One region of the Peribacillus muralis genome, then DNA from elsewhere that is predicted to be linked to it. Evidence: predicted binding sites of a transcription regulator. Region 1 holds the regulator's gene; the other holds the start of a gene.
What was found. The regulator Rex, encoded in region 1, represses fermentation and respiration genes when NADH is low (regulators of the CRP and FNR family bind a similar motif). The targets are predictions, from matches to a motif close to TTGTGAAATATTTCACAA.

Region 1 (15,019 bases):
AAGCCAAAATTTGCTTTATTTAAATATTTTTCGAGTTAAATTCTGACCTCCAACTTGGTAATTCGCATAGCGACTACTTTTCTCTCCCCTCTCTATATTTAACCAAGTTAAACCAGCTTACTCCACCATGTTTTGATTCAGACAGGCCGTGACTATCGAATCCCAATTTCTCATAAAAAGGTACTAATTCCTGTTTACAAGTTAAAGTGATTCCCTTTCTGTCATTTTCATCTACAAGTGATTCCATTTTCTCCAATAAAGTCTTCGCAATCCCCAGATTTCTAGCCTTCTTGACACAGCTAACCCTAGGATGCTCTGATAACCTCCTGTTTTTGGATTCTCTTTGATATCCTCAAAAAGATCATCCGTTATATAAGGCTGGTCAATGATGGGACCATTAATATAACCAAGGATTTTCCCTTCCTTTTCTGCCACGATAAAGGTGTCGGATATTAGCTTGATCCTGTCCACAAACGCTTCCTTTGTGGCAAGCTTCTTCTATTGAAAAGCCTTCATTCTCAATGGATAAAAGCTGTTCTAAATCCGTAGCTTGAACATTTCTTAAAGAAAGCCTCCCTAAAAATATTAATAGCACCTGTCTTAAACAGGTGCTACACCATAAAATATCAATCTACTTGTTATCTTCAGCGGCACACGCACTCTTTATATTTTCGGGTAATACTTTCTCTACAGCCTTTGAGGGAGATTCACCGTCAATTTCCTTACTTTTCAAATTTCTTATTAAGGCAAATACCTTCTTGCACCTGATAATTCCTCTATATACCCTTTAGTATCAACAGGAATGATTTCAACATTTTTCTTTGAGTTTGGCGAGTGAATCATCATACCATTTCCCGCGTACATGGCTACATGGTGTACACTTCCTTTTCCATTATCATGAGCAAAGAAAAGTAAGTCCCCAGACTGGAGATCATCAAGTTCAACTGATACACCATTTTTTGCTTGGACACTGGAATCTCTTGGTATGGTAATTCCGTATGATTGATACATCGTAAAGGTAAATCCTGAACAATCAAAACCAAAGCCGCTCATGCCGGCCCATAAATAATGCAATCCAAGAAATTTTTTTCCTGTTTCTACTAACTTTTCCCCTGTTGGCGCAGGAATTTCAGCTATTGAGCTAAACAATTTGGCGTGTTCCTTTTTTACAAAAGCCTTTTTGCCATTTGGTTTGAGTACTTTATAAGCATTTTTGGTTTCGCCTTCATAGGGAAGGAGAGTATTGTAGCTAATTTCTAAATTTTTTTCTTTAAAAGATGGTGATGGATAAAGAAAGGTTGTAGGTTCGGTAATCATAATGAAAGGTTGATTTTCTGCCTTTGCAAACTTTTTGCTATAGGTTAATTGGGATGCTGGCATCCAACCAGGGTATCCTAAATCATTTCTTGGGGTTGGTTGACCCGCAACAGCTACTTTCACCCACTCACCTTGTCTTTCAAGAATGGTCACTTTATTTCCGTAAAGAGCTTGAGTTTCCAGCATTCCGTCAGCGGATAATTGCAATTGCTGCTCAAGTGTCATAGCACTCGTCCACTTTCTCATATTCACTGGGTTGGCAGCAGATGGTTCATCAACGGGACGTAAAATATTTGGAGCTGTCCAAAGTGTGGCTACTGAGACATCAACATAAGCGGTTTCATCCAATTTTTTCTCTTTCGCGTCTGCTTGTACATTCGTACCAAATCCTACTAGGATAATGGAAATAATCGTTAAAATGAAACGTTTCATAATCCAAGTCCTCCCTACTTTAATTTTAAGATTGTATCCTTGTAACTATTAATTTACTAATACATCGTTTCCACTACTCAAATTAGACCCCACCAATCCCAGGCAAATCCGATAATTGAATTTCTTCCCCGTGATAGATAAGTACATCCGGTTTTTCCGAAAGCCAAAGCGGTGCATCCAGATCAAAGTATTTCACATTAGGATGTGAGGCCGCAAAATGGGCTGCAGCTCCAACAGAAAGGGCTGGTTCCATCATGCTTCCAATCATGCAAGCGACTCCATTTGCTTCGGCGATACTCGCAATATTCCATGCTTGTGAGATTCCCCCACATTTCATCAATTTAATATTTAATAGATCAATATATCGACCAGCGACAAGTTTCAACGTATCTTTGGTCGAAAAGAGACTTTCATCCGCCATAATTGGAAGCCCCACTCGTTCCGTGACGAATTTAAGTCCCTCCAGATCATAGCTTGCTACAGGCTGTTCGATGAATTCAATGTTAAACTTTTTTCGTTCCATCTCGTTAATCAGCTGTACGGCTTGTTTGGGTCTCCAGCCTTGGTTGGCATCGAGACGAAGCTTAATCGTTTTTGGTATACCATCACGGATGGCTTCGATACGTGCAATATCAAGCTCTGGATTTGCTCCAACCTTCACTTTTAAGGTTTGAAAGCCATCATCAACACTTTTGCTGGCATCTGATGCCATTTTTTCTGGTGTATCTACCCCAACTGTCATACATGTTTTCAAGTTCTTTTTATCGCCAAGAAAAGCATACAAAGGGATATTTAATAGCTTGCAATAAGCATCGTGTACAGCAATGTCAGCAGCTGCTTTGGCACTTGTATTCCCGACACAGCAGGTTTGGATTCTTTGAAGGAGCGTTTGAAAATGAGTAATATCAGAGCCGACAAGTTCATTTTTTATTGGCCCAATTAGAGCCGCTTCAATGCCCTCTGATGAGTCTCCCGTAATGATGAAGGTTGGTGCTGCTGCCCCCTTGCCAATCATGCCATTTTCAAGTGTTAATGAAACTTCGATATTTTCAATTTCCGTTGCTGTTCTTAATGCGGTTTTAAAGGGTACACGCAAGGAAACCTTACGACGATTGACTTGTAAGTCTCGTATGATCACAATACTCATTTCCTTTCCACTTTTTTATAACCCTTTTAGAAAATACTTAATATTTTAGCAACAATCATACCAAAATAGGTTCCAAGGAATGATCCGATTAATGCCATGATCACACCAACTGGAATGAGTGCGCGGCTATATGATGCAGCTAACATTGGCGCTGATGCCATCCCGCCGATGTTAGCAAGGCTTGCCACGCCAAGTGTAAATAAATCATATTTAAAGAGTTTCCCTAACAATAGCATGATGATTAAATGGATCAACATGATCAAGAATCCAGAGACAAGATAAATCGGTGCTTGCGCAATATTTGAAAAATCCGATTGCGAGGCAATGAGTGCAACAATAACATATAGCATCACATTGGAAACATCCAATGCACCCGGAATCTTGGCAACTGGTGTTTGTCCTAAAATTAAACCGATAATTGAAGCAAGCATGATTGTCCAGCTTGTCCCATTAATTACCGCACCTATTTCAGGAAGATGTTGACCTGCAAAGGTAGATAGAGCTGAAATGAATAAACCAATACCCAGTAAATACAACATATGCTGGAATTGTACTCCCGTCTTTTCTTCGGAACTTGCTGCAGCCGCTTCCTCAAATCCTTTTTGAATAAAGCTTGTATCCGCCTTCGTCCAGCTATTAAACTTGCTCGCAAATGGAACAAGCCAAAACATGAACATGACCCAAACTGCGTAATTAATTGTATCCATCATTAAGGCATAACCAAAGATATTCTCCGGCACTTTCAATATGCCTTGAAGGGCTACCATGTTTGCTGACCCACCTGTCCAGCTTCCTGCAAGTGCCCCAAATGCCTTCCACGTATCTTTAATATAAAAGTGTTGAAAAGAGATATAGACTATGATAAAGCCAATCATAATACTGACAACAGCTACTAAAAACCCGCCAAGCATCCGCGGTCCTAGTTTGATAATACTGCGTATGTCACACTTCAATAACATGATGGCCAGCATAGCGGGAAGCAAGGCTCCTTTTACACTGGAATAAACAGTCGCTGTGGACTCATTATCTGCAAAGAGACCACAAGTTTGCATGATCGCAGAACCGATGTAAATAAGAACAATACCCGGTATAAATTTTAAAAAGCGATTGGTATTGAATTTCTTCTCAAACGCAACCATTAAAGCTGCAAAAGCAACTAATACACTGAAATACATGAATCCATCTTGAATCATTGATATATCCTCCTTAAAAAGACAAAAAAATCCAGCCTAACAAAAAATCGTTAGACTGGATTTTGTCTAGGTTTATTTAGACAAAGCAGTTATAGCTTGATATTTCTTTAGAGCATCCTGAAAAGCGACAACCATCGCCTTTTGGGAAGAACCAAAATAACGGTTGGTAATATCTTCTACAATGGACGAATCATCCACATGACGTCCAATAAAAATTGATTTCACAAAGCGAATGGTTAAATCCACTGTCGCCGAGCAATCCACATCAATAATTTTGCCATCTCTTCGATCGACTACCAATGCCAAAAAATATTGACTGAATTTCATGGTAATCGGGTTATTTTGTGACGACTTCGCATCACCAGTTATAAAAATCGTTTCTTTTTCATACATACCATTGAATTCCTTTCAATCATAATAACAGACGATATAAGGGACCAACAAGGAGCACTTGCAGAAGCTTATATCATGAAATCGTTTCCAAAGGAATATTAATAATATACCACCCCTTTTATTTTCAGACAATAGGGAATTATTAATTATCAGCTTTGTAGAGTGAATTTTATCAAAAATTTCACGAAAAGGAAAAACTTTTATTAATGAAGCGGCTTTTTATCGAGTGTTTTCACCTTGCGCCCCACTGGCTAATCTTTAATACGGACGCACCTGTACGAATCAATTCTTATCCTCTCTAAATTTGACCAAGTTGAACCAGCTGGCTCCCCCATGTTGCGATTCAGACAGGCCATGGCTAACAAATCCCAATTTTTCATAGAAAGGAACTAATTCCTGTTTACAAGTTAAAGTGATTCCCTTTCTGTCATTTTCATCTACAAGTGATTCCATTTTCTCCAATAAAGTCTTCGCAATCCCCAGATTTCTAGCCTTCTTGGACACAGCTAACCCTAGGATGCTCTGATATCCTCCTGTTTTTGGATTCTCTTTGATTTCCTCAAAAAGATCATCCGTTATATAAGGCAGATCAATGATGGGACCATTAATATAACCAAGGATTTTCCCTTCCTTTTCTGCCACGATAAAGGTGTCGGATATCAGCTTGATCCTGTCCACAAACGCTTTCTTTGTGGCAGCTTCTTCCATTGAAAAGCCTTCATTCTCAATGGATAAAAGCTGTTCTAAATCCGTAGCTTGAACATTTCTTAAAGAAAGCATTCTGAATAAACTCCTTTCCTCCCTAAAAATATTAGTTGCACTGATTTTATATGTTTTGATACTAGCATTTCAAAATTCATTTAAAATTAAATATTGATTATTCCTAGTATTTAACATACCGTTAACAATGAAGTGACATCCAAAAATAGATATATTCGGTTATATAAGTTTATCAAATGTAATCACAGCAACCGGTAAAATCCCTTATTCAACATAAGGCGAATATTTTCGGGATTTTTCCTTGATGTCTTTATTTATCACTAATATAAAGAGGTGGTAAAATATGCTCCCAAAGTATACTTGTCCTTTTATCATTTGTCTGTTCCTTCTAATGGGGTGCAGTACTGCAGATAAGACAAGTGAAAAATCTGTCGACAATCCAATCGAGACTAAACAGAATAAATCATCGAATCAAAAAAACAAATCATTAGAAAACAAGCTGCTTCCCCCTAAGTTTAGCATCACAAAGTTTGAAATGAATTATATTCCTGAGAATAAGGAATTAACATTACTTATGAATTACGAAATAAATCTGGAAATATACGAAATCTTACAGGAAAACACCCAAAAGCTGTACTTTTCACTGGAGTACCCTGAAGCAGTATACGATATTTTTCATAAGACAACCAGTGAATCAGTGTTGGCAGAGCAACCTAAAGATCACAAAACTACATATCAAACTCCATTCAAAATAAACATCGATTTAACGACAAAAGAATTGGAGAAAATAAAAAACAACTTATCTGGCTTTAACCTCATTATTGCTGACAAAGATAAGGATGTAATTGCTCATTTTATTGATTTGAATGGGTTTAATACTTTCGATTCTGATGCTTCAAATTCTACTCATATAGATGAGACAACGAAATAGATTGCAAAGAAGAGTTCCGATTCAGATAATGCTTCTATTAACCCTCAAAATTCCGAAGGAAAGGCCCCCCACAGTAAACTGTGGGAGGCCTCAACTTTAAAGATATTCACGTGTTTGGTGAGCATTCATTCTGAATCTCGTTAAATCCTTTATTAGAGGATTTAAGCGTTGATTACATCATGCCGCCCATTCCACCCATGCCGCCCATGTCAGGCATGCCCATGCCGCCAGCGCCTGCTGGTTCTGGTTTGTCCGCAACGACAGCTTCTGTTGTTAGGAACATGGCTGCAACTGATCCAGCGTTTTGTAGAGCTGAACGAGTTACTTTAGTTGGATCGACGATACCGGATGCGATCATGTTGACCCATTCGCCAGTAGCTGCGTTGAAGCCAGTGCCTACCGCTTCGCCTTTTAGGCGTTCAACGATTACAGAGCCTTCAAGTCCAGCGTTGTGAGCGATTTGGCGTACAGGCTCTTCGATTGCACGAAGGACGATTTTCACGCCTGTTGCTACGTCGCCTTCCGCTTGGATTTCAGCGATTTTATTGTATACGTTAAGAAGTGCTGTACCACCACCGGCTACGATACCTTCTTCAACAGCGGCACGAGTGGAGTTCAATGCATCTTCAATACGAAGTTTACGTTCTTTTAATTCTGTTTCTGTAGCTGCACCGACTTTGATTACCGCTACACCGCCAGCTAATTTAGCAAGGCGTTCTTGTAATTTTTCACGGTCGAATTCAGAAGTCGTTTCTTCCAATTGAACACGGATTTGGTTTACACGAGCTTGAATTTGCGCTGTATCCCCAGATCCTTCAACGATCGTTGTGTTTTCTTTTGTAACAACCACTTTAGACGCACGGCCTAGAGAATCGATTGTTGCAGTTTTAAGGTCGAGTCCGATTTCTTCAGTGATCACTTCGCCGCCTGTAAGAGCTGCGATGTCTTCCAGCATTGCTTTACGACGGTCACCGAAACCAGGTGCTTTAACCGCAACTGCATTGAATGTTCCACGAAGTTTGTTCACTACAAGAGTTGCAAGTGCTTCGCCTTCTACATCTTCAGCAATCAATAATAGCGGTTTTCCTTGTTGTACCACTTGCTCAAGTACAGGAAGGATTTCTTGGATATTCGTAATTTTTTTGTCAGTGATCAAGATATATGGATTTTCAAGGACCGCTTCCATTTTATCTGAATCAGTAACCATGTAAGGAGAGGCATATCCGCGATCGAACTGCATACCTTCTACTACGTCCAATTCTGTCGTGAAACCTTTGGACTCCTCGATCGTGATGACGCCGTCGTTACCAACGCGCTCCATCGCTTCGGCAATCAGTTGGCCCACTTCTTCATCAGCTGAAGAGATGGCAGCAACTTGTGCAATCGATTCCTTGTTTTCGACAGGTTGGGAAATGGCTTTCAATTCTGCGATGGCAGAGTTGACCGCTTTTTCGATCCCTTTGCGGATACCCATTGGGTTCGCACCAGCTGTAACGTTTTTCAACCCTTCACGGATCATCGCTTGCGCTAGAACCGTTGCAGTCGTTGTACCGTCACCAGCTACGTCGTTTGTTTTGCTTGCTACTTCAGCAACCAGTTTCGCACCCATGTTTTCGAATGCATCTTCCAGTTCGATTTCTTTAGCGATCGTCACACCGTCATTCGTGATAAGCGGCGAACCGAATTTTTTCTCAAGAACCACGTTACGGCCTTTTGGTCCAAGCGTTACTTTCACTGCATCTGCAAGTGCATCCACACCACGAAGCATGGAGCGGCGTGCTTCTTCACTAAATTTGATTTCTTTAGCCATTTTTAAGTACCTCCCTAAAATTTTAAGAAAATTTTCGTTCAGTTAAGTATGATGTATAATTAGCCGATAACAGCCAAAATGTCGCTTTCACGTAAAATTAAGTATTCGGTATTTTCGTATTTAACTTCAGTACCTGCATATTTTGAGAAGATAATTAGATCGCCTTGGGCAACCTCTAAAGCAACACGTTCGCCATTTTCAAGGACACGGCCAGTACCGACTGCTACTACCTTACCTTCTTGTGGCTTTTCTTGTGCAGTATCAGGAAGAACAATACCGCTTGCCGTTTTTTCTTCAGATTGAACTAGTTCAATAATAACGCGATCACCTAATGGTTTTAACAAGTGAAACACCCTCCTCATATTCTCTTGATATTTGCTTCATGATTATTAGCACTCTTCATCATCGAGTGCTAACACATTTATAATATTAAATAAACCGAGCCTTTTTTGCAAGTATCTTATCGAAAATTTTTTATTAATTTCTGATAAATTCCGGGTATACTACATTAACATAATGATTAGATACGGAAATGTTTTTACGGGGGTACCTTTGAGTGGTGTTCTGCCTCAATATTTGATACCATTTTGGAGTATGCGTTTATAGATTGTCCCCCTGTCAGGAACATTTTCAGGCGAAATGGGCGACTAAATTAAAGGAGTTTTCATTTTTGAAAAAAGAATATTGGTTCGTCATCATCACTTACATTGCCATGCAATTATCCAGTATTGTCGGGATACCCATTTTCATGCTGATAGGGGCTTCAAGCGGTATGAATGCTGATGAGCTTGAGCAAAAGTCTGCAGCATACTGGATCGTATTCAGCTTTTTCGTCGCATTAGCCTTGATTCTTTTTTTAATGAGAAAAGATATGAAGGAAAAAATGGACACAAGCAACCAAGCCTCCGTTCGCACATCCATCTTATGGGCGATAGCAGGAGTCTTCCTGGCATTAACTGCTCAAGCGGTTGCTGGAATCATTGAGCAAAGTCTTGGCGTACAGCGTGAATCCGAAAATACGCAGCAGCTCATTGCAATCATTTACAAAGTCCCCATGGTCATTTTCGTCACTTCAGTAATTGCACCAATCTTGGAAGAAATCATTTTCCGGAAGATCATTTTCGGATCACTTCATAAACGGTTTAACTTCTTCATTTCCGCTGTACTCAGCTCGGTTATTTTCGGCTTGGCGCATGGTGAATTGGAGCATCTTCTTTTATATACGGCAATGGGGTTGACCTTTGCTTATCTTTATGCGAAAACAGGCCGCATCCTCGTGTCCATGAGCGCACATATTGCGATGAATACGCTTGTTATCATCATACAAGTCGTGAATCGCGAGCAAATTGAGAAGATGCTGGATACTGCACAAGCCTTCATCGGAGGTTTATTATGAAACGACAATCACCATTATTCATCGGAATCATTTATGCTGGCTTAGGTGTCCTTTTTACGGGAATTGCGGTTCAAACCGTCAATTCCTCTGGATGGGGAATCTTCGCCTACATACTTGTCCTTATTGCGACGCTTGATTTCGGATCGGGCCTAAGGATGATCATGGTCCATTTTAAGATCAAGGCCGCGCAAAAAAATAAGAAAAAATAAAAAAACGCTGCGAAGGTGCAGCGTTTTTTTTCATTTCATTCTTCCACTGCAGCTTCTTCCACTACCGGATAATGCTTCAAAAAGTAGATGAGCGATTGGAGCTCCACTGCAAGGTCAATATGGTGCACCCTTATGGATGGGGGTACCGTCAGCCTTGCAGGCGTGAAATTCAATATCCCTTTAATGTCGGCTTTGACCAGGCGATCGGTGATCGTTTGCGCCACTTGTGCAGGGACTGTCAATATGGCAGCCGTTATATTATTTTCCTGCAATAGTGTATCGATTTGATCCATATGATAGATCGGCACATCGGCTATTTGCTTTCCAACCTTGTCTTCCGAAACTTCAAATGCCATTTCAATCTTTGTATTATTATTTTTTATGAAATTGTAATTCAGGAACGCGGTCCCTAAATTCCCTACCCCGATTAAAGCGACTTTCGTCAGTTCATCTTGGTCCAGTGTTTTTCTAAAGAAGGATAATAAATAATTTACATTGTAGCCGTAGCCTTTTTTCCCAAGCGCGCCAAAGTAGGAAAAGTCGCGACGAATGGTAGCAGAATCCACTTTTACAGCTTCGCTTAGCTCTGCCGAGGAAACTCTTTGTTTTCCCGAGGAGTGTAAGTTTTTTAAAAATCGATAGTACAGTGGCAGCCTTTTGGCAGTTGCCTGCGGTATCTTTGGGTCATGGTTCATCATTCTTCCCCGCCTTCACACATGCTTTTCAATCTCTATTTGTTTGATTTACTTGTCTTCTATAATCGCTGCTGGATACTCCACCTGTTTTCTCAACTAAGAATGTAGGCCCGATCACCATGCCCTTATCCAAGGCCTTACACATGTCATATACAGTTAGGGCAGTGACGGATGCAGCTGTTAACGCTTCCATTTCCACACCTGTACTCCCTTTGGTCTTAGCTTCCGTTTCAATCCCAAGGCGATATCCCTGTTGTTCCTTTTCCCAATCAAAGGCTATATTGACGCCCAGCAGTGCAATGGGATGGCACATCGGGATGATATTGGACGTATTCTTGCTGGCCATGATGCCCGCAACTTGCGCGACAGCCAATACATCACCCTTTTTCATATTCTGGTTGATGATCGCTTCATATATTTCAGCGTTCACTAAAATGCTCGAACGAGCCGTTGCCGTCCGGGTCGTTTCCGGCTTGGCACTCACGTCGACCATTTTGGCCCTGCCTTGTTCATTGAAATGCGTCAAGTCTGCCATTGAATAACCCCTCCTAAATAATACACTATTATTCCACTTTATGTAACAGCTTGTTTTGGCCCGGAACCAAGCTATTGCCGATAATAACTATAATACGTTACACTTAAAATAATCAATTGAGGTGAAACTATGATTTTATTACAAATCAATCAACTATCAAAATATTACGGAGCTGAACTTATTTTATCAAACATGAAGCTCGAAGTTCAAAATAAAGATCGAATTGCCCTTGTCGGGCGGAACGGCGCGGGTAAATCGACGCTGCTGAAAATCATAGCCGGGCAACTATCGCATGATGGCGGTGAAATCATCAAGCCAAAAGGTGTCACCATCGGTTACATGGCACAAGATACTGGCCTCGAATCCGAGTTAACCATCTGGGATGAAATGCTGACCGTATTCAAGGATCTTATCGATCAAGAGAAGGAACTGCGCCGCCTTGAGGCTGATATGGCCAGGCCAGATGTATTCGAGGATGAAGTCGTTTACCAAAAAGTGCTCAATGAATATGACGCGTTGATGGTCGCCTTCAAGGAAAAAGGCGGCTACCAGTATGAAGCGGATATCCGTTCCGTACTGCATGGCCTTCAGTTTGCTGATTTTGACTACTCCACCCTGATTTCCACATTAAGCGGAGGGCAAAAAACGAGGCTTGCGTTAGGGAAGCTGTTGTTAAGGAAACCTGATATATTGATCCTGGATGAACCGACGAACCATTTGGATATCGAAACACTCTCCTGGCTGGAACAATATTTACAGAGCTATCAAGGAGCTGTCCTTATCGTTTCCCATGACCGGTATTTTCTCGATAAAGTGGTCAATCAGGTCTATGAAATTTCCCGGAATAATATGAAAAAGTACTATGGCAATTATAGTTCTTATCTGGAGGGAAAAGCCGAGGATTATGAGCGGGACATGAAGCTGTTCGAGAAACAACAGGGGGAAATCGAAAAGCTCCGCGACTTTGTCCAACGGAACATCACAAGGGCCTCAACCACGAAAAGGGCCCAAAGCAGGCGCAAACAGCTTGAAAAGATGGATGTGCTGGACAAGCCGCAAGGTGATGAGAAATCTGCCAATTTTTCATTTCAGATTGAGAAACAAAGCGGGAACGAAGTGCTCCACCTCCAGGACTTGGCGATCGGTTACGAGGATGAAACGGTCTCAAAAAACATAAACTCTCGGATGACGAAAGGGGAAAGTATTGCGCTAGTCGGCCCGAACGGCGTTGGAAAATCGACACTGCTGAAGACAATCATCTCTAAGTTGCCTGCACGTGCCGGTTCTTTCCGCTTCGGAACGAACGTCGAGGTCAGCTACTACGATCAGGAACAGGCCAACCTGATTTCCAATAAACGCGTACTCAATGAATTATGGGATGACTATCCCCTTAAACCGGAAAAGGATATCCGCACGGTTCTCGGGAATTTCCTTTTTAGCGGTGACGATGTTTTGAAAACCGTGTCCACTTTAAGCGGCGGGGAGAAAGCCCGGCTGGCGCTCGCCAAGATGATGATGGAAAAAGGGAATTTCTTGATACTGGATGAGCCAACGAACCATCTGGATCTCGACAGTAAATTGGTGCTTGAAAATGCACTGATCGATTATCCGGGTACGATTCTCTTCGTCTCACATGATCGATATTTCATAAATCGCATAGCCACGAAGGTCATCGAACTCTCCAAGGATGGCAACGAGGAATTCCTCGGTGATTATGATTACTATGTAGAGAAAAAACAGGAGCAAGCGGAGATCAAGGCGCTTGAACAGGAAAATCAAGCGAAAACAGTAAATGTGGCTGTCGAAAAAACGAATTACAAGATCGATAAGGAAGCAAAAAAGGCTGAACGCCAAAGAAAGCGGCGGATAGAGGAAATCGAGGCGGCCATGGAGCAGCTTGAAGCCGAAATAAACGAATGCAATGAACTTCTTTGCGATCCAAATGTTTTCCAGGACCATGAAAAAGTGATGGAGGTCCAAACAAAGCTCGATCAAGCACAAGAAACTTTGGATCAGCTTCTTGAAGAATGGGCAGAATTGGAAGAATGACAAAAGACCAGAGTCTAATGACTCGGTCTTTTCTTTTTGAATGGAATGCACGATTAAAGTTATCCACAAACTTGTTAACAAAACAATTACCATGCACAAGCGAATAATTAGAGTTATACACATTATCCACAGAAACATATCCACTTATCCACATAATCACCTGTTTATACACATGCCATTTAATTTTCAAAAAAACTTTATCCACAGAATATTCTATTTTTAATGATACAGGGCAAAAACAGGATCCCGATTGAGGGATCCTGTCTACTCATTCTTTACTACACTTCTATATCCAATCCAGGGTTTCCGTTCAAATCCATTCCGGAGCGCTTCCCCTTTTCGAACATTACACTGCCAGCAGCTCCAATCATGGCCGCATTGTCCGTGCAAAGATAGAGGGGAGGGATGGATAGGTCGATAGGCAACTCCAAGAAAGCATCCGTTAGCGCTTCCCTCAGGCCTTTATTCGCCGCCACTCCCCCTGCAAGCAACACCTGTTTAACCTTATATTCTTTAGCAGCCTTCACAGCCTTCACGACGAGCACTTCTATAACGCTTGCCTGGAAGCTGGCAGCCAAATCTTCAGGTTCAATCTTTTCCCCTCGCTGTTCTGCATTATGCAAAGTGTTGATCACGGCGGATTTCAATCCGCTGAAGGAAAAGTCATAGCTGCCTTCCAGCCACGCCCGTGGAAGCTTCAATGAAGGTGAGCCCATTTGGGCGAGCCTATCGATATGCGGCCCTCCTGGATAAGGAAGCCCCAAAGTCCGGGCCACTTTGTCATAAGCTTCTCCTGCTGCATCATCACGCGTCTCCCCTATCACCTTGAAGGAGCCTGGTTCTTCCAAAAGGACCAATTCGGTATGACCCCCTGAAACGACCAAAGATAGTGCAGGGTATTCAATTTCCTGAATAAGTCGATTCGCATAAATATGACCGGCAATATGGTGTATCCCGACAATCGGTATTCCATGTGCGAAAGCCACAGCTTTAGCCGCATTCACACCTATCAGGAGCGCCCCCACTAAACCAGGTCCCTCCGTGACAGCAATGGCATCCAAATCCTCATAGCTTACACCTGCCCGAAGCAGGGCTTCTTCAAGTACGATCGTTATCTGCTCTACATGATGACGCGAGGCTATTTCAGGGACGACCCCGCCAAAACGTTTATGGCTTTCTATTTGTGAAGCCACGACATTGCTTAATATCTCTGTTCCATTTTTGATGACCGCAGCCGCGGTTTCATCGCAGCTCGTTTCAATTCCTAATATAAGTTGATCTGTTTTCATGCAAAATTCACCCACATAACATAAGCATCTTCTAAATTATCTGTATAATAATTTTTCCGTATTCCACCCTTTTGAAAACCTAGCTTTTCATAAAGGGAAATGGCCACTCCATTACTGACACGAACTTCAAGCGTCATCCTCACCACACCCATGGCAATGGAGATTTCAATCATCTTCCTGAGCAAGGCTTCCCCAAGCTTTTGCCCGCGATATTCAGGCAGAATGGCAATATTGGTAATGTGCGATTCATCGATGACGATCCATGCGCCGCAATAACCGGCAATTTTCCCCTCGTCCTCGATCACCATGTATACGGCATATTGATTATGATTCAATTCATTATAAAAAGCTTCCCGGCTCCAAGGCAAAGTAAAGGACTGGGTTTCCACGTGCAGCACTTGATCGATATCTTCCGTTTTCATCTTTCGGAACGTCATTGTTTTACTCATAATAATCGGTCACTTTCCTTTTTTATTTCCCCTGCTGTTCAAGCCACTTAGCTTCTGCTTCAGCCATGCGTATATAGTTCGGTACAAACTGGTGAATATCCTCCTCGGTCTTATCAAGGCCAAGGAAGGCCAGCTCACTAGGTCTTGAGTTGAAAGACTGTATCGGGGCAAATACCGCTAAATCACCCAATGCTTCCTCGATTGCCTCTCGATGGATATCCGTGTCTTGACCGACAAATAAAATGGGGCGATTCAAATCCTTCAATCGTTTCGCCCATTCAGAGGATAAGATATTACAATCTTCGATCACCGTTTTCAACAGATTATTTTCCATATCGTATAACCCGGTATAAACCTGGCCTCTTCTTGCATCGAACAAGGGAGAAATAAGCCCGTTAAAATAGCGTCCATTAGCTGCTAACACTTCCAGGCTCGATACGCCTGATAAAGGAAT
Region 2 (15,019 bases), 180 kb from region 1:
ATTGCAGTGACTATATAAAAAAGCAAAAACTGTATAAAAGCAAAATAAAGAGTGCCTAAAAACTTTCCGAGAACAATATCCCATTTACTTATCGGTGTACTGTTTAAACGTGCAAGGGTCTCCGTATGATGCTCTTGTATGACAGATTTGGCCCCGAGGGTCACATTATAAAGTAAAAACATCGCAAGCATCGCAGCAGCATAATATTGCATCGAAGATACCTGTTTTACACCGATGGATTGCTTGGTGATTTCTATAGGTTCTTCACCGCTGCCCGCTAACGCCTTCATTATATTCTCTGTCGTCTGCCCGGAATTCCCTCGATTTGCTGAACTGCTATGTGCTGTAGCCAAATCTGCCATTACGGCTTGGGAAGCTGTTGAAATCGACTGTACCCTGTCTGTAAAAGCAGTGATGATCGACTCGATGACCGCTGCCTTCAACTGTTTATCTTTATCTGTGAAAAGGACGGCTTCTTCAAGATGGGCACTCCAATCAGCAGGAATCGAGATACCTACCTCTAGATCACCTGCTTTCACCATCTTTTTAAGCTTTTCCTCACTGTCTACAAGTTTTACCGTAATGAATTGCGTCTTCTCCAATACATCGCGTCTTAATAATTCTGCCATTTGATCTTTTTTTGCCACGTACAAACCGACTGACGTTTGCTGAAATTCTTCTTCTCCGCCCATGATATCTTTCAGCGCTGCTCCAAGGATCATCGTTAAAATGATTGGCATGATGAGCATCATCGTAAATCCCCTTTTATCAGTGGCCCGAACCTTAAAGTCCTTCCATGCTATAAAAAAACTTTTCATTTTCTTCCCCTCCTAATCACGCAGTGAGCGCCCTGTTAACTGTAAAAAAAGACTCTCTAAGTTGGGCTCCTTCCTTTCAAAGGACGACACCTTTACATTTGCTTTTACAGCACACGAAATAATATCGGAGACGATATTTGCATGATTATTGCCGACGATTTCTAATGAATTTTTTTCTGCATTAGCGATAACCTTTTCTACACTCGCTATTTGTTCAAGGTCCTTGACCCAATTACCTTCCAGGGAATTAACGTGCAAAGTAATCACCACTCCATCCTTTAACGAACCAAATAACTCTTCTTTCCTTCCAAGCGCGATGATTTTCCCTTCATCAACTATGCATATCCGGTCGCATATATACTCCACTTCCTCCATATAGTGGCTTGTGTAGATCACCGTCATCCCGTCCGCATTCAGCTTTTTTACCGTTTCTAGAATATGATTGCGTGATTGGGGATCAATGCCCACCGTCGGTTCATCCATGATCAATAGTTCCGGCTCATGCATCAAGGCAGCACCGATATTGATCCTTCTTTTCATTCCACCGGAAAACGTCTCGATTTTATGTTTGGCCCTATCCTTCAGTCCGACGATTTCCAGTACCACTTCAGCCATTTTCTTGGCCTTTGCCCTGGTTAGCCCATACATCCTTCCCCAGAAAAGAAGATTATCTATCGCTGACATCGAATGATACAAAGCAATTTCTTGCGGAACAATCCCTATTTTCTTTTTTACATGACGTGGTGACTTTTTCACAGAAAGCCCATCAATAAGGATTTCGCCCTCCTCATAAGGTAACAAACCGCACAACATTGCAATCGTTGTAGACTTTCCAGCTCCGTTTGGACCTAACAAACCGAATGACTCCCCTTTTTCCACTGAAAAAGAAACGCCTCCAACAACGACTTTCTTTCCAAATGATTTTTTAATTCCCCTTACCTCGAGCATCTATTCATTCCTCCTAATTATCCAATTTCTCTTAATCATATGTTTAAGTTAAAAATAATCCATCTGCCTCAGGGTAGAAGTTCAAAAAAAAATGACCTTCAGCTATGCTGAAAGTCATCTATAAATTGAGCGATTGTTCCTTCACTCTGAAAACGTGGTAATCCGATACCGAACGGCAAAGACGGCTGCCTGAGTTCGATCACGCAATTCCAGTTTACTGATTATATTCGAAACATGGTTTTTCACGGTTCCTTCGGTAATTGACAAGGCAGCTGCAATTTCCTTATTACTTTTACCATAGCCAAGATTCCTCAGGACATCATGCTCCCGCTTTGTTAGTTCACGAAGAACAGCAGGCTGAATGTTCACCTTCGTTTCATTATTTCTCTTTAACTCTTGCAGCATGTGAATGGTGACCTCCGGCGGAAGTACCATTCCTCCTGATTGAACGGTCTTGATTGCATTTGAAATCATGTCTGCTGACATATCTTTCAGCAAATACCCACTTGCTCCTTCTTCAAGCGCAGAGAAAATGAGCTCGCTATCCTGGAAAGTCGTCAGCACCAGCACTTTCGTATTTGGAAGCTGAGATGTGATTAACCTAGTACCTTCGACACCATTTATCCCAGGCATCCTGATGTCCATGAGAACAATGTCAGGCTCCCTTTCCAAGGAAATTTCATAGGCTTCCATTCCATTGCTCGCAAGCCCAATCACGTCAAGTTCAGGACGTAAATTCAAAAGCGCGGCTAACCCCTCCCGTATAAGTGATTGATCATCAGCAATCAATACCGTTATCATGACGTCCCTCCTACAACCCATTTTTTTTCGATCAGCGGAAACTCAACAAATATGCGAAATCCCTGGTTCACTGCACTTTCGTATAATAACTCGCCACCCATTTCAAAGATTCGGTCTTTCATGTTTTTTAATCCAAACCCAGGAATGATCACGCTTGTACCTTTACCGTTGTCTTCAATATTAATCAAAACCTTTTCTGGCAAACAATCAAGCTTGATTGCACTCATCGATGCATCACCATGGCGCTTTGCATTCGTTAAACTCTCTTGTATCAGCCGAATGATCGTTAGCTGAAGTGCGCTTGGTATGTTGCTTGGATCACCTCTTAAATCAAGAGTCGACCTCAAGCTTGTTGATTGGTAAAAATCATCAAGTAATCTGCGTACACTTGGTAAAAAGGCTGCTTCCTCTTCCACCTTCAATGCCCGGACGGAAAAACGGACCTCTTCCAACGCCCCCTGAGCCAAATCCCTGCAAACTTTCAGCGTATCCTTCGTTTTAACCAAGTCATATTTGATTAGTTCATCCGCAAGTTCCATTTGGACAAATAAAGCCGTCATCTTATGTCCGACGGTATCATGAATCTCCCGAGCAATTCGATTTCGTTCTCTGATTCTAGCCGCTTCCTCAACTTCTTGCGAGTATGATTGCAGTTGTTGATGGGCCGCTGATAGCTCCTCATGCGCTACATTCAATTGCAGGAATTGTTCACTCATCACGTCTCTAGCTTCAATAAGTTTCCTGATCAAATCACCAACGATAGCTGAAAACGCTACAAACGAGATGCTCGACAAGTTATCAATGATGTCCAGTTTCCCTGATTGAAAATAGGTTGTGCCCATAACCATTAGCCACAGTAAGACTATAATCAGAGAGTATAACTTAAGTTTCTTGAAATCTGAGACAATAATGAACAAGGTAATGGTTACCACGCCAACCATGATCAAATAGAGAGTGGACTTCTGAAACAAAAAACCGAATCCAAAACTAAGTATTCCATCCAGATAGATGATCCGCAGTTTATAAGTAAATGATTCCTTATGAAATATCAAAAAATGATTAAGGATAAAACCTACAGCCGCCACTACGACAAACCATCTAGAAGCATCGGATTCAGGCAACCTCCAGTAATAGAAAAAGCTAATCATCAAGAACATGACTATCCGAAGATTTATTAACCACATACTCATATCGTCCGCCCTCTTTCATTTTCTCTCGCTTAATCATGCCTAAATTATAGCTGAAAATAAAGGACATAAATGAAATATCCCCACTCGCTATGATTATTCGCGATTTATAAATCACATCCCTCTTCTACATGCTCCCTTTTACTAACCGCCATAGTCCTGGGTAGTCAACCTATAAGTCTCCTTCAAGACATCCAAAATCCCGCAGCCAATGACCTAAATTTTCATCTTCCAGACTTCGCCATTTCATTTACGGTAAGAAAGTTTGGCAGCAGTAAAAAGGCCTCTCTTGTTAAAGAGGGCCCTAAATATGAATCATCAAAAAAACTCGTGATACAATGCCTGGATGGCCATCTCTTCACTGTGTTCCTTGACGCCGAACATCATGCTTACCTCCGAAGAACCTTGGTTGATCATTTCGATATTGACCTTGGCATCCGCCAACGCTTTCGAGGCTCTTGCCGTCGTTCCGACATTATGCCGCATACCTTCGCCCACCACCATGATCAACGCCAAGTTATGCTCCACAATCACTTCGTCGGCATGCAGCTCTTGCATGATTCGCGTAATGATTTTTTTCTCGGAATCGCCCTTCATCTGGTCCTGTCTCAGAATCAGTGTCACATCGTCAATTCCCGATGGAATATGCTCATAAGCAACTCCATAATCTTCAAGGATATGCAGCAGCTTTCGGCCAAAGCCGACTTCTCGGTTCATTAAATATTTACTGACATAAATACTGCAAAATCCCTTGTCACTCGCAATTCCAATGACCGGTCCATTCGTATTATCGCGGGTACTCACAATGCGAGTCCCTTGTGCCGCTGGGTTGTTCGTATTTTGAATATGAACGGGTATTCCTGCCCGGAAGGCTGGAATGAGCGCTTCATCATGGAATACCGAGAAACCGGCATAAGAAAGCTCACGCATTTCGCGATAGGTTAATTCCCTGATCCCCTTCGGATTGGGAACCACATTTGGATTAACCGCATAAACGGCATCCACATCGGTAAAATTTTCATACAAGTCGGCTTTGACGCCATTTGCAAGAATCGAGCCCGTTATGTCCGAGCCGCTTCTTGAAAACGTTAAAACATCGCCATCTAACGTATATCCGAAAAACCCTGGAAATACGACGATTCCAGGCACATCATGCAGATTATATAGCCGATCATACGATTCTGGTAGCACCTGGGTAAACCCATCTTCATCCGATACGATCAAGCCAGCCTTGTTCGGATTGATATATTGCGCCTCGACACCGCACCTTTGAAAATAAGCGGCAATCAGCTTCGCATTATTATCCTCGCCACTGGCCTTTAAAGCATCCAAGTAACGCTTTGGCTCGGATTGATCTGCATGCAGCAATGCCTGTAAATTTTCGCGGATCGCAGTGATGACCTCCTCGGATATATCCAGTTCCTTAGCAATGTTTCCATAGCGGGCGACCACATCTTCGATTAAAGGTTCGCCGTTATCCCCGCGCAGCTGCTGTTTTGCAGCTTCAATCAATAAATCCGTCACCTTTATATCATCGGAATTGCGTTTTCCGGGAGCCGAAACGACGACAAACTTCCGCTCCGGATCAGCTGTCACAATTTCGAATACCTTCTTGATTTGTTCACCTGACGCCAGTGAACTTCCGCCAAACTTCGCAACCTTCATCTCGACATCCCCTATTATTATAAAAATTCTGTCAACATTAACTCTCCCTATTATTACGTTTTTCAACGAAACAATCAAGAACAAATTCCTTTAGAGGAGGACAAATGTATTTTCAAAAAGGACAATACGACCATAAAACTGTATGATGACAGGGAAAGGAAAAAACGTTCCATCGCTCTCAATTTTTAAATTTCCGGAGCTTGGATTTCATTCAGCTTTGCTTGAAAAAAGATAGAATACCATTTACCTATAGGTCTGTGTTGCGGTGATTAGACGGTTGCTTCCACTGCAGGCACTCACTTATCCAGAGGGGTACCGGCACCGCTTATTCATTTTCATGTTCGTGTGAATGAGCAAGGATTCTTAGTGAAGGATGACACGCCACAGTTGGTAGCAATTTAGGGAAAAGCAGATAAAATGCGGAGTGAAAAGAAGGATTGGCGGTTATTCGATATGGATGAAAAGCATGAATGCGCAGGCTGCTTAAAGGGGAATCAATACTATTCAAAAGGATTTCGAAAGTAAAATCCTTCGAAACCCTTTTGATATTTCTTCCTTTTTAACGATTATCCACGGTTTCAGGGTATAAGTCATGATTCATCAAGCGGTAATCCGCCATTTCTTCATACTTCGTCCCTGGCCTTCCGTAGTTTGTGTATGGATCGATGGAAATGCCGCCCCGGGGTGTGAACTTGCCCCATACTTCAATATATTTTGGGTCCATCAATTCAATTAGGTCATTCATGATGATGTTCATGCAATCCTCATGGAAATCACCGTGGTTACGGAATGAGAATAAATACAGCTTCAAGGACTTGCTCTCGACCATTTTCACACTTGGAATATAGCTGATGTATATGGTTGCAAAGTCCGGCTGTCCGGTTATCGGGCATAAGCTAGTGAACTCCGGGCAATTGAATTTGACAAAATAATCCCGGTTAGGGTGTTTGTTATCGAACGACTCGAGAATTTCTGGAGCGTAGTCGAATGGATATTTTGTTCCTTGATTCCCAAGCAATGTTATTTCCTTTAATTCTTCTTCTTTTCTTCCAGACATAAAAAGTCCTCCTCTTCCACGCTTGTCGGGGGAGATTCATAAAATGGGCCTCTATATAACAAAAAACCATATCTCTAAAAAGATATGGTTGATTCGCGAAAAATATCAAAGCCATAGTTTTTTTAAGAGGGTGATGCTATGAACCTCTCCCATTATCGGGAAATATATTGAAATAGCCATAGTAAATATAGAAAAAAAAAATCAATCTGTCAATCCAGCTCTCGTAAAATGAGTTTGATTCCTATCCATATTCCGCTTAGAATGGAGAGGAAGATATCCTAATTGAAGGAAGAGAGTATACAAATGTGGATTTTTGCTGCACTCATCACCAGTATATGTTTCGGTATCAATAACAGCATTTTCAAGTGGAGCAGCGGAAAAGGTTACTCCAAGATACATATCCAATTTTTCTTTTACTTTACGGCCTTCATCATGGCACTATTGTATGGCGGGATCGTAGATGGTTTGACCACAAATTGGCTATCCATCTTGCTTGGAGCTGCTATCGGGATCCTTAATGCTAACGGGAATATCCAGATGGGCAGTGCGTTTGAAAAGGGACCGGCAAGCTTGACATCACCGTTGATTGCGGCCAATGCCATCTTCCCCATCCTTTGTGCTGCGATCATTTTTCATGAGCATATTTCTTCGTTGCAGTGGACCGGGATCGCCTGTATGCTCCTTGCTACCCTTGTCATTCAGTATACCCCTAACGCGAAGGGCAATCATCAATATTTCCCCTGGATGATGCATACATCATTTGCAATATTCTCATTCGGTGTACTTGGGATCTTAATGACAACGACCACGCGCCTTCATTTGAACTCACTTGATATCCTGGTATCGATGTATGGCGGCGGAACACTTTATTTGATGGCCGCATCGGGCATGAAGAATGAAAAACTCAAGTTAAACGAAGTGAAAATCGGCTCTCTAGTAGGCTTGTTGAGCATCATTGCTTATGTATGTTATTTCTTCGCTTTAAATACCGGAATTGCCAGCATCATTTTTCCAGTGGTGAGCTTGAACTGTTTAATCGTAGTTTTTGCCGGTTGTTACTTATTCAAGGAAAAACTAAAGTCCTATCAAATTGCAGGGGTTTTGGCAGCCTTGATAGGGATTATCTTAACTAAAATATAAAGAAACGGCCTTGCTTCCATAACACAGCAAGGCCGTTTTCATTTTACCGAGGATGATTTTCCATTTCCTGCACTAAAATTTCACTTTTAATGTCCATGCTATCATTAAAATATTGACAATTTTCACAATATATCAGATAATTATGAATATTAAGCAACATCGTCGTTACGCCGAAATGTTTGATAAATCCTCACCCCCGGGTATACAAGAACCGTACACCCATCCCATTAAACTAAGCATTCAAGAAAGGAAAGATGAATCATGGTAAAAGTTACAGTGAAAGTTGATTATAAAGGGAAATCCTATCAAACGAACGTCCTCACGGATCCTAGTGCAAACCAGGAACAGATTTTACAGCAGGCCCTTCATCAAGTCCAGAAGCAATGGAGTGAATAATAAGAAGCAGGCATCGTTTTCAGATACCTGCTTTTTTTATGTTTTTAGGCTAAATTCCTCAATTTATACGCTTGATGATCCGTTGTCTTTTTATATTAAAAAACAAATAAAACGCTTATCCCCCTCGTCTTATTCATCTCCCTCATATGGAATATTATTCTAATGTAATTTTATTGAAATTTTACCAATTCAAGAACGGTTCTTTTGAGAATAAATTTCATTTAAAAACACCTTTAAAATGTATTAAATTAATAAGCTATTATACTTCTTTTCTTATTATATATCCAACTAATAACCTCATATCCCATTCTTTCACTATCTCTTCATGAACTTTTTGTGACATATGTCACTTTTGATTGTTTTTTTCCATATATGATACTAATATAGAGACGTCAGTTTGTGAACAATGTAACACTCACTCTGAATAACTTGTTATTTAGAATTTCCAATAAAGAAAGAAAGGGGTATCTATATGAAAATGAAATGGGCTTTATTAACTATAATTTTTTCCATCGCGACTGTACTAACTGGTTGCGATAACCCATTAGCTGTGTTGGATCCAAAAGGTCCTGTAGCAGCAAACCAAGCTAATGTGATCATGATTTCAATTTGGACGATGTTGATTATTGTCTTAGTCGTTGTCATTCTCTATGCAATTATGTTATTTAAATACCGCGCTTCCAAGTCAAGCGATGACTATGTACCACCTCACGTGGAAGGAAGTCACGTTCTCGAAGCGATCTGGACAATCATCCCGATCCTTATCGTCATATTCCTTTCAGTTGTCAGTGTTCGCTCGACAAATGAAGTCGAGGCTACACCAAAAGGATATGAAGATCAAGAACCATTAATCATTTATGCTGCATCTTCAAATTGGAAGTGGCATTTCAGTTATCCAGAAGAGGATATCGAAACAGTAAACTACTTGTTCTTACCAACAAACCGACCAATCGAATTTAAGCTTTATTCTTACGGACCGATCTCAAGCTTCTGGATTCCACAGCTAGGCGGACAAAAATATGCGATGAGTGACATGGTGAACACTTTACACTTAGCAGCAGAAACACCTGGTGAGTATATGGGACGAAACGCAAACTTCAGTGGTTCAGGTTTCGCTGAGCATACTTTCAATGTCAAGGCAATGCCTGAAGAAGAATTCACGAAGTGGGTAGATGAAATTCACGGTACCGCTAAGAAATTGACGGAAAGTGAATTTGATAAACTATTGGAACCAGGTCACGTTGGACAATACACATTTAACGGAACACATCTTGACTTCAGACCTGCTCCTGAACATAATCACGGTGCTTCAGGCAATGGTGAATCCGAACACTCCGAACACTCTGATCACGAAGATTCAAAAAAAGCAGATGAAGCAGAAACAGAGCATCAACATTAAGATTTAAAATCACAAGCAGTTATTTAGAATAACTTTTCGAAAGGAGTCACAAAGAGTATGGATTACTTTGATAGATTTGCCGTACCACACAGCTCCCCTATGATTGTCGGTTCACAGATCGCAATCGCGGTTACAGTACTAGCAATACTAGTAGGCGTAACCTATTTTAAAAAGTGGGGCTACCTATGGCGCGAGTGGTTCACAACGGTTGACCATAAACGTATTGGTATCATGTACATTCTCGCTGCACTACTTATGCTTTTCCGTGGTGGAGCCGACGCAATATTGATGCGTGCTCAAACAGCAATACCTGATAATGGATTGTTGGATGGACAGCATTACAATGAGATTTTCACAACACACGGGGTCGTTATGATCCTGTTCATGGCCATGCCATTCATTATCGGTTTAATGAATATCGTCACTCCTCTACAAATTGGAGCTCGTGACGTAGCCTTCCCTCGTTTGAACGCAGTATCTTTCTGGTTGTTCTTTTGGGGAGCGATGTTATTCAACATCTCGTTCGTAGTCGGTGGTTCTCCTGATGCAGGTTGGACAGCTTACTTCCCATTAGCGAGTGTTGAATTCAGTGAATCCGTTGGGATGAACTATTACGCAATTGCGATTCAAATCGCAGGTATCGGTACATTAATGACTGGTATCAACTTTATCGTAACAATATTGAAAATGAGAGCACCTGGTATGACATTGATGAAAATGCCGATGTTCACATGGTCAATTCTTATCACGAACCTTATCATCGTCTTCGCTTTCCCTGTTTTGACAGTGGCACTAGCGTTAATGACAATGGACCGTCTGTTTGGAACCAATTTCTTTACAATGGCTAACGGCGGATCGGATATGCTCTGGGCTAACTTGTTCTGGATTTGGGGACACCCTGAGGTATATATCGTTATCTTGCCTGCCTTCGGTATATACAGTGAGATCATTTCTACATTTGCACGTCGTAACCTTTATGGTTATAAATCAATGGTTGTCTCTATGGTTGCCATTTCCGTTCTATCATTCGTTGTATGGGCTCACCATTTCTTCACGATGGGTCACGGTGCGATGGTTAACGGGATCTTCTCGATTACAACGATGGCGATTGCCGTTCCGACGGGAATCAAGATCTTTAACTGGTTATTCACGCTTTGGAGAGGGAAAATCGAATTTACCGTTCCAATGCTTTACTCATTAGCTTTCATTCCGATCTTCACGATCGGTGGGGTAACGGGAGTCATGCTTGCAATGGCAAGTGCCGATTACCAATACCACAACACCATGTTCTTGGTGGCGCATTTCCACTACGTATTGATTCCGGGTACAGTGTTTGCCGTACTTGCTGGGTTTACGTACTGGTGGCCAAAAATCTTCAACTTCCAATTGAGCGAAAGAATTGGGAAATGGGCTTTCTGGTTCATCGTAGTCGGATTTAACGTAACATTCTTCCCTATGTTCATCACAGGGCTGGATGGTCAAGCACGTCGTATGTACACATATTCAGAAGCAACAGGATATGGTCCATTGAACCTGCTTTCATTCGTCGGTGCACTTGGTTTATTGATTGGTTTCGCATTCCTTGTGTACAACATTTACTGGAGCACTCGTTATGCACCAAGAAATATTACAAGCGATCCTTGGAATGCACGTTCATTGGAGTGGGCTACTCACAGTCCAGTTCCAGAATACAACTTCGCTATCGTACCTGAAGTTGATTCTTCACAAGCATTCTGGGATTCAAAAAATAATGGTCCCGCATTATTCAAAGGCAAGTACAAAGAAATCCACATGCCTAACAACAGCGGCGTTCCGTTCGTACTGGGTATCATCTTCTTCGTATGGGGATTTGCAATGGTATTCAGCATGTGGATCTTCGCTATCATTTCGACACTTGGAATCTTTGCTTGCATGGCCCACCGTTCATTTGAAAAAGATCACGGTCATCACATCTCCGTTGAAGAGATAGAAGAAACAGAAAAAAAATTGCGAGGTGCTAACGCATGAAAATAGATAACTCGCTGCCACTTGAATATAGTACAGAAGAAAATCGATTAAAGATTTTAGGTTTCTGGATTTTCCTTGGAGCTGAAATCGCGCTTTTCGCAACACTTTTTGCAACGTACTTCACACTAGTTAACAGGACTGGAAATGGCCCTATTGGTGGAGATATCTTCGAGGTTACACCAGTACTAATTGAAACGATCCTGCTATTGACTAGTAGTTTCACCATCGGTCTTGGAATCAATGCAATGCGCCATGGCAGCAAGAATGCAATGATGGTATTTTTCATCATCACTCTTGCTCTTGGAGCAGGATTCCTTGGCACTGAGATCTTTGAGTTCAAGCACTATGTTCATATCGGTGCAGGACTGCAAGTAAGTGCGTTCACATCCATTTTGTTGACATTGCTTGGAACGCATGGAGCTCACGTAACGCTCGGTTTATTCTGGGGAACATTCATCGTACTTCAAGTCAAGAAGCGCGGTTTGACACCGGAAACTACGAACAAAGCGTTCATCTACTCTCTATACTGGCATTTCCTAGACGTTGTTTGGATCTTCATTTTCAGCTTCGTCTATCTGAAAGGAATGATGTAATATGAATATGAAACAGCTATTCCCACGTGGACATGTTATGGGATTCATATTCTCCATGGTTCTTACAGCCGTTGCTCTTGGTGTAGTTGTATATGAACTTTCTTTCAAAACGGGTATGATCGTCCTTTTAGTGACTGCATTCATGCAAGCCGGCGTTCAGCTGGTCATGTTCATGCATGCTGGTGAATCCGAGGATAAGAAAGCCATCTACACAAACGTTTACTACGCTCTATTCATTGCATTAGTTACCATATTCGGTACACTGCTTACAATGGTTTGGGGCTACCAATAATAGCTTAAAAAGAAGGGTGTCATATTGACACCCTTCTTCTTTTTGTTTTCGCTTTTGTTTTTATTTTGATGATCTTGGTCGTCTCCGGTTCAACTCTTTCACCCTTATGTGTATTCATCACCATTTCTTCGGTCAGGACAAAAAATATACCAACTAGAAAAATGGCAGCTGCGCTTAATGTGATGGCCATACCAACAGCGGTTAGTATGTAATCTCTATTGTAATCGCTTACAAAAAAACTTAAACAAAAAATGAAAATTCCGATTACACAACCTGTGCCCGATACCCATCTCACTGCATCCAACATCTTCTGATTAGCTTCCATAATTTCATCCCCTTTCTTTCTATTTTATTACAATTCACAAATTTGTCAAATATTTTCTATTTTTCAACATATAAACAGTATAAATTCTTGACAAGCAGATGAAGCCACTGCTTGCCTTTAGGCATTCATGACTAGATGGGAATTTCTGCAAAACAGGAAATATACACTATTATTTTTTCCTGAATCCTCCCATTCTATACACCAACTATCAGGATGGCTCATCTTATCAATAAAGGACCCCTGAATTGCTTCAGGGGCCCCCATCTCTTACTATGACTTTTGCAAAGTAATCGTTACCGTTTTCTCTGCTTTACCACGATACACTTTAACCTTCACTTTATCGCCGATCTTTTTATCGGTATATAAGTATTTCCTCAATTCTGCAGCTGTACTGATTTTCGTTCCGTCAAGTTCCATGATAATATCCTGTTGCTTAAGTCCTCCCTTATCAGCAGCCGAACCTGCTTCTATACTCGTGATCATTACCCCTGTTTTTGCAGCCTCAGGTACATCTTGAAGATAATACTGCGGCAGCTCTTCGATACTGGCCAAGCTGACACCCAAGTATGGGCGCGTGATTTTACCCTTTTCGATCAATTCCGTCACGATCGGGATCACATCATTGCTTGGTATCGCAAATCCCAAGCCTTCCACGCCACTTTCGGATATCTTCAAACTGTTTATACCGATAACCTCACCAGCCGTGTTGATCAATGCCCCTCCGCTATTTCCAGGATTTATCGCAGCATCCGTTTGAATGACATCCAGTGTCCAAGCTCCATCCGATGTATCGACTGATATGGAGCGCCCCGTCGCACTGACGATTCCCTGTGTTACCGAACGTGAAAAATCAAGTCCCAGTGGATTTCCGATGGCCAGCACCTCTTCACCTGGACGCATGCTATCCGAATTTCCAAACTTGATGCCATCCGGTGCCTTCGAAGCATCGATGGTCAAAACCGCCAAATCGGTCAAAGCATCGGCGCCTACAACGGCTGCTGTTGCCTTTTGTCCGTCATACAAGGAAATTTCGACCTCCTTGGCGCCTTCAATGACATGATTGTTCGTAATGATATAGGCCTTTCCATTGTCTTTTTTGTAGATGACCCCTGATCCGGTTCCTGTCTCGACCTTTTCACTTTCCGTGCTTTGTTGCTGGAACGGGTTTTGGTTTTGTGTTTCCTGTAAATTCACGACCCCTACAATCGATTTCGATGCCGACTCAACCATATTTGCCCGATCCTTTGAATCGGTGCTTGCCGACAGCTTTTGCGGAGTGGCGCCACCATCCTTTTCCGTTTGCGTAACACTTGCCGTCTGGGCTGAATCAGCCACTGAATTTTTTTCTTGATCTATGAAATCGCCGCCAAATATAAATACAGAAGATGTAACCACGGAAGCAACCGTGCCGGAAACAAGACTAGTCATCCAAAGCGATTTCCCCTTTTTTCGTTCTTCCTTCACCTGGACTTGCTCATTGCCATTATAATTCTCCATCATAATCCCTCCTAGGAATTCCTTTGATGGATACTATATTAAACGGGGATTATTAAAAAATTCTTAAGAAATCAATCTTTTTCCAAAAAACTTGTAATTCTTTAGCTATATTAATCGAAGGGTGCAATATGAAAGGCGGTATCCGGGCTCCCTGCTCTTGGCTTCTTACATGACTTCAAATACCTCTTTCGTCTCCGCATTCACGCCATACCAGCCCCAAGTCGCCCCGTGACCGCTCCCCTTGCTTTTTTGATCAGCTTCGAAAACCTGGAAAATATAATTTCCCCTTTTATCCTCCCGAGCATATTCGATTTGTAAATGCGGGAATTTTTCCATCTCCACGTATGCTCTTACAAGCTTTTCTGCCTCATGTTCACTCAGCGGTTTGTCCTTCACTGGTTCACCCTGCTTCTCCGGACTGGATTTTAACGAGCCTGAATTGGGGTCATCAGACTCCTCGGCAGTGTTACTTTCAACATTTCCTTCACCTGGTTCAATACTGGCGGATTGAGATACGGAGGTCATCTCCGTTGCCTTTGAAACCAGGAGCTTCCCCTCGCCCGATTTTGCTTTATAGGCGGATGCATCATTAAATTCAACTTGGGCCGACTTAAAATCCTGTTCATCATATTTCTTCATTCCAGCTGCAAGAAAGCCGGAAAGATCCATCAACTCTTTTGCTTTCGACGTTTTCGCTTCTTTATAGGCTAATTCAAATGCCTCGTGTGCCTCTAAATAATTTTCCTCATGCAAATGACTTTTCCCCAAATCCATATTCGAATCGAAATTCCTTGTTACGCATCCGGAAGCAATCATTGTTATCAAGACAATGATCACGAATGAGCTCTTCACCGTATCACTCCCCATTTTTCTAATCTATAAATCTATTTTAAA

Region 2: qoxA (cytochrome aa3 quinol oxidase subunit II) is a predicted target of Rex. The motif match lies at 8,347-8,364, and genes of this name have one in related genera.

Annotation. Positions count from the first base shown of each region.
Region 1 covers NZ_CP017080.1:301,612-316,630, reverse strand. The annotation lists partial or broken gene ABE28_RS01610 (GNAT family N-acetyltransferase) at 74-586, opposite strand; gene ABE28_RS01605 (C40 family peptidase) at 742-1,749, opposite strand; gene ABE28_RS01600 (dipeptide epimerase) at 1,832-2,896, opposite strand; gene ABE28_RS01595 (DUF819 family protein) at 2,923-4,089, opposite strand; gene ABE28_RS01590 (DUF3870 domain-containing protein) at 4,162-4,482, opposite strand; gene ABE28_RS01585 (GNAT family N-acetyltransferase) at 4,765-5,262, opposite strand; gene ABE28_RS01580 (hypothetical protein) at 5,546-6,133, shown strand; gene groL (chaperonin GroEL) at 6,306-7,943, opposite strand; gene groES (co-chaperone GroES) at 8,003-8,287, opposite strand; gene ABE28_RS01565 (CPBP family intramembrane glutamic endopeptidase) at 8,614-9,339, shown strand; gene ABE28_RS01560 (YdiK family protein) at 9,336-9,548, shown strand; gene ABE28_RS01555 (redox-sensing transcriptional repressor Rex) at 9,584-10,246, opposite strand; gene moaC (cyclic pyranopterin monophosphate synthase MoaC) at 10,272-10,778, opposite strand; gene ABE28_RS01545 (ABC-F family ATP-binding cassette domain-containing protein) at 10,908-12,827, shown strand; gene tsaD (tRNA (adenosine(37)-N6)-threonylcarbamoyltransferase complex transferase subunit TsaD) at 13,106-14,116, opposite strand; gene rimI (ribosomal protein S18-alanine N-acetyltransferase) at 14,113-14,565, opposite strand; gene tsaB (tRNA (adenosine(37)-N6)-threonylcarbamoyltransferase complex dimerization subunit type 1 TsaB) at 14,588-15,019, opposite strand, start outside.
Region 2 covers NZ_CP017080.1:480,086-495,104, reverse strand. The annotation lists gene ABE28_RS02365 (ABC transporter permease) at 1-818, opposite strand, end outside; gene ABE28_RS02360 (ABC transporter ATP-binding protein) at 831-1,766, opposite strand; gene ABE28_RS02355 (response regulator) at 1,908-2,567, opposite strand; gene ABE28_RS02350 (sensor histidine kinase) at 2,564-3,757, opposite strand; gene ABE28_RS02345 (aspartate kinase) at 4,073-5,419, opposite strand; gene queF (preQ(1) synthase) at 5,979-6,476, opposite strand; PreQ1 riboswitch class I at 6,584-6,629, opposite strand; gene ABE28_RS02335 (DMT family transporter) at 6,759-7,616, shown strand; gene ABE28_RS24815 (BA3454 family stress response protein) at 7,878-8,012, shown strand; gene qoxA (cytochrome aa3 quinol oxidase subunit II) at 8,485-9,411, shown strand; gene qoxB (cytochrome aa3 quinol oxidase subunit I) at 9,469-11,418, shown strand; gene qoxC (cytochrome aa3 quinol oxidase subunit III) at 11,415-12,011, shown strand; gene qoxD (cytochrome aa3 quinol oxidase subunit IV) at 12,019-12,303, shown strand; gene ABE28_RS02310 (hypothetical protein) at 12,323-12,628, opposite strand; gene ABE28_RS02305 (S1C family serine protease) at 12,899-14,128, opposite strand; gene ABE28_RS02300 (hypothetical protein) at 14,291-14,977, opposite strand.